Regions from separate parts of the Vogesella amnigena genome, predicted to be linked through region 2. Evidence: predicted binding sites of a transcription regulator. Region 2 holds the regulator's gene; the other holds the start of a gene.

Region 1 (2,466 bases), on a different contig from region 2:
CGCCGCCCGTCGCGTACGCGCCGCGCTGGACAAGGTTGGCCTGGCCGGCAAGGAAAAAGTCATGCCGGTGCGCCTGTCCGGCGGTGAACAACAGCGACTGTGCATCGCTCGCGCCGTGGTACACCGCCCCAGCATCCTGCTGGCCGACGAGCCTTCGGCCAACCTTGATCGCGCCTACGCACTGGACATCATGGAACTGTTCAAATCCTTTCATCAGGTTGGCGTTACCGTGCTGATCTCGGCACATGACGAAAGCCTGATGGAAGACTATGGACGCCGCATCATTCGGCTGCGGGAGGGACAATTCGCCTCATGAAGCACTTTTTCTACCTGCACTGGCAGGATGCCAGACAGGCGCTGCGCAAGATGCTGCGCCAACCGCTTGGCAACCTGCTCAACCTGCTGATGCTGGCCATCGCCATGTCACTACCGGTCAGCCTGTATCTGACCGCCGGCAGCATCCAGCATTGGGTCGGCAAGCTTACAGCCGCGCCGCAAATTACCCTGTTCATGGAACTGTCCGCCGAACAGGCCGATATCGCCGCGGTGCAGTCCAGCCTCAGCGCCCACCCCCGGGTGGCCAGCTTCCGCTTTGTCAGCCGTGACCAGGCGCTGCACGACCTGGAACAGCGCAGTGGGCTGACCGGCATCAGCGAAGGGCTGGAAGGCAACCCGCTGCCCGATGCCTTTATTGTCACCCCCAAATCCGAGGTAGCCCCCGAGGAGCTGGACATGCTGCAGAAGGAGCTGTCCGGCCTGCCCATGGTAGAGCAATCCCAGTTTGATGCCGCCTGGGCACGCCGTCTGCACGGTCTGCTGGACCTTGCGGTGAAGCTGGCATGGTTCCTGGGCGGCGGATTCGGCCTCGCCCTGGTGCTGATTACCCATAACACCATTCGGATGCAGATCCTGGCCCGGCAGGAGGAAATCGAAGTCGCCAAACTGATTGGCGCCACCGACAGCTTTATCCGCCGCCCCTTCCTGTATCACGCCTTCTGGGTAGGCATGCTCAGCACCCTGTGTTGCTGGGGCATATCCACCCTGTTCGTGCAGCAGGCCGCGCCAGCGATCAACCAGTTTGCCAATCTTTATGGCGAGAATATCCAGCTGGCTGCACTGAACATGTTCGAACTGGGCATGCTTGCCGCCAGCAGCATCGCCCTATGCCTGCTTGGCGCCCGCCTGGCGGCAGACCACCATCTGCGCCGCGCCAGACCGCACTAAGGCTATGAAGCACATAAAAAAATATCATCAATCGGGAACTGCTTGCAGCTAGCACTCTCATAACTCGAGTGCTAACATCAGTTCAGGTTTTCTTGAGGATAAGCCATTTATGACCGCAATTGCCTTGCCCGTGCTCTCTTCCAACGGCAGCCTGGAACAGTACATCCAGACCGTGAACAGCATTCCGATGCTGTCGCAGGAAGAAGAGTTGGAGCTCGCTACGCGCCACCAGCAGGATGGTGACCTGGATGCAGCCAAGCGTCTGGTGCTGTCGCACCTGCGCGTGGTGGTGTCCATTGCCCGCGGCTACTCCGGCTATGGCCTGCAACAGGCTGATTTGATCCAGGAAGGCAATATCGGCCTGATGAAGGCGGTAAAGCGCTTCGAACCCACTCGCGGCGTGCGGCTGTTCTCCTTCGCCGTGCACTGGATCAAGGCCGAGATTCACGAATTCATCCTGCGCAACTGGCGTCTGGTGCGCATTGCCACCACCAAGCCGCAGCGCAAGCTGTTCTTCAACCTGCGCAGCATGCGCCAGAGCCTGTCTGCGCTGAGCGAGAAGGAAGCTTTCGACATTGCGCAGGAGCTGGGTGTAAAGCCGGAAGAAGTGCGCGAGATGGAAACCCGCATGAGCGGCCAGGACATCGCCCTGATGGCCGACGACGGTGACGACGAGGGCTTTGCCCCGATCGACTGGCTGGCCGATTCGCACGACGAACCCACGCGTGCGCTGGAGCGCCGTTCGCTGGATCTTCTGCAAAGCGCAGGGCTGGAACATGCACTGTCCTCGCTGGACGAGCGCAGCCGCCGCATCATCGAAGCGCGCTGGCTGGCCGACGATGGTGGCGCCACCCTGCACGAGTTGGCCGCAGAATTCGGCGTTTCCGCCGAGCGCATCCGTCAGATCGAGGCCAAGGCGCTGGGCAAGATGAAAGCAGCACTGGCCAGCGGTGACGTGATCAACGCCTGATTTGCTGCACAGCTACCGGCACGGCCAATGCCCGTGCGTTCTGCCGGCAGCAGAACAGGAAAAATGCCGCACACCTGCAAAGGCGTGCGGCATTTATTTTATCTAGCCTGCCCGACTTGCCGACTCAAGGCCGCGATTTCGCCTCTACCGCCTGCAACACAATGCTGCGCAGCTCCTGCCATGCAGGCTCATCTTCGTCCAGATCATCCAGGAACTGCCCGGCATAGGTCGGGAATGACGCCAGCGCCGCACGCAGCGTTTGCCGCGCCTTG
Region 2 (2,466 bases):
ACAGCGCATCCGCCAGCCGGTAGTTGCCGGTAACGCGGCCATAGCGGGTTTCGATGCCGATGATGGCAACGATGATTTCCGGCTCCACCTTGTACTGTTCGCTGGCGCGCTGCAGCGCCGCCTCGTTCTGCTGCCAGAACGCCACGCCTTCCTGCATCAGGCGTTCGCTATAGAAATTGGGGCGAAACTGGTACCACGGCCGCGCGGTGGATGGCTTGTCCATGACGGCGATGATGTTGGGCTTGGACTCGACATTGGCGAACACCGCTTCCATCTCGGCGCGGTTCACACCGCCTTGCGCCACTTGTTCATCGATAAAACGCTGTACATCCGGGCGCATCATTAGCGCCACATCGGCCTGGGCGGCGGAAACGCAGCCCAGCATGGCCGCCAGGGCCAGTCGGCGCAATACAAGCATTGCTTGCTCCTGCAGGTTGGCCGCAAGCCGCTGCGGCTTATGGCTGTTCATTGAAATTGAGGACGCTGGATACCAGCCGCGCGGTGATGTCGACGATGGGAATCACCCGCTCGTAATCCATGCGCGTCGGCCCCACCACGCCCAGCGTGCCCACCACCTGGCCATTGAGCCGGTACGGCGCAGCGACCACGCTGCAATCGTCGAGCGGCACCACGCCGGATTCCTCGCCGATGAACAGGCTGACGCCGGCTGCGCGCCGGCTCTGCTCCAACAGCTGCAGCAGCTCGGTCTTGCGCTGGAAGGTATCGAACAGCTCGCGCAGCCGCGACAGGTCGCTGGAAAAATCGCTGACCGCCAGCAGCCGCCCCTCGCCGCGGATCACGATATCGTCGCCACCGGGCAGCGCCTGGCGGCCGAACTGGATCGCCGCCGCCATCAGCTCGGAAATATTGCCCTGCAGCTGGCGCAGCTCGGTTTCCACACGGCTGGCCACGTTGTCCAGCTGCTGGCCGGCGTAATGCTGGTTGAGGAAGTTGGCCGCCTCCACCAGCTCGCCCGGCGTGTAATCGCGGCCGGTATGGAACAGGTGGTTCTGCACGTCGCCATCCAGTGTCACCAGGATCAGCAGGACGCGGCGCTCGGACAGACGCAGGAATTCCACCTGGCGGAAGGCGGCGTCGGCACGCTGCGGCGTCATCACCACCCCGGCGAATTGCGTCAGCTCCGACAGCATCTGCGAGGCGGCCTGCACCACGCGCTGCGGGCTGTCCGGCTGGATACCGCTTTTCAGCTCGGCCAGCGTTGGTGCGGCCAACTGCTGTACGGTAAGCAGGCGGTCGACAAACAGCCGGTAGCCGCGCGGCGTGGGAATGCGCCCGGCCGAGGTGTGCGGCGAGGCGATCAGGCCCATGTCTTCCAGCTCCGCCAGCATGTTGCGGATGGATGCCGACGACAGCTCCAGCCCGGAAACCGCGGCCAGGGTCTTGGATGCCACCGGCTGCCCGTCGGCGATATAGCGCTCGACCAGTACCTTGAGCAGATGTTGCGTGCGTTCGTTCAGCATGATCGGCATTCTGTCACAGCAGTCACCTATCCCAAAAGCCCCGGATGACACTGGCCGCCCGGCCGGCCCCGACTTGGCCCCCTGATGATTTGTGCGATAATCCGCCGCCAGGTTCCCTGTCTGCCGCCATGCAGTGTGGCGCGCATACATCGTTGATTGCGTTTTTATTTGGCACGCCGCATGAAAACGTACATAATCAAAAAAACCTTCCCGATATGCCGTTTTGAACGAATGGAGTAAGCATGGCAGCCGAAGACAAGAGCAAGGCCCTGGCCGCAGCACTGGCGCAGATCGAAAAGCAGTTTGGCAAAGGCTCGATCATGCGCATGAGCGACAACCAGATCACCGAGAACCTGCAGGTGATCAGCACCGGTTCGCTCGGCCTGGACCTGGCGCTGGGCGTCGGCGGCCTGCCGCGCGGCCGTATCGTTGAAATCTACGGCCCGGAATCGTCCGGTAAAACCACACTGTGTCTGCAGGTGGTAGCCGAAGCGCAGAAGCTGGGCGGCACCTGCGCCTACATCGACGCGGAAAACGCGCTGGATCCGCAATACGCGCAGAAGCTGGGCGTATCGGTGGAAGACCTGCTGATCTCCCAGCCGGACACCGGTGAACAGGCACTGGAAATCGCCGACATGCTGGTGCGCTCCGGCGGTGTGGACATCATCGTGGTCGACTCGGTGGCCGCACTGGTGCCGAAGGCGGAAATCGAAGGCGAAATGGGCGACAACCACGTCGGCCTGCACGCCCGTTTGATGAGCCAGGCACTGCGCAAACTCACCGGCAACATCAAGCGCACCAACACCCTGGTGATCTTCATCAACCAGATCCGCATGAAGATCGGCGTGATGTTCGGCAGCCCGGAAACCACCACCGGCGGTAACGCGCTGAAGTTCTACGCCTCGGTGCGCATGGATATCCGCCGTATCGGCGGCATCAAGAAGGGCGAGGAGATCATCGGCAACGAGACCCGCGTCAAGGTAGT

What was found. The regulator HrcA, encoded in region 2, represses chaperone genes, less so after heat shock. The targets are predictions, from matches to a motif close to ATTAGCACTCGNNNNNNNCGAGTGCTAAT.
Region 1: the regulator HrcA is predicted to act here: its motif matches at 1,272-1,300, upstream of rpoH (RNA polymerase sigma factor RpoH).

What each region holds. Positions count from the first base shown of each region.
Region 1 is NZ_JBHRYH010000021.1:72,647-75,112, forward strand. Features, by position in the region: gene ftsE (cell division ATP-binding protein FtsE) at 1-316, shown strand, start outside; gene ftsX (permease-like cell division protein FtsX) at 313-1,224, shown strand; gene rpoH (RNA polymerase sigma factor RpoH) at 1,334-2,194, shown strand; gene ACFOKJ_RS10205 (PglL family O-oligosaccharyltransferase) at 2,319-2,466, opposite strand, start outside.
Region 2 is NZ_JBHRYH010000012.1:197,588-200,053, reverse strand. Features, by position in the region: gene mltB (lytic murein transglycosylase B) at 1-418, opposite strand, end outside; gene hrcA (heat-inducible transcriptional repressor HrcA) at 456-1,481, opposite strand; gene recA (recombinase RecA) at 1,724-2,466, shown strand, end outside.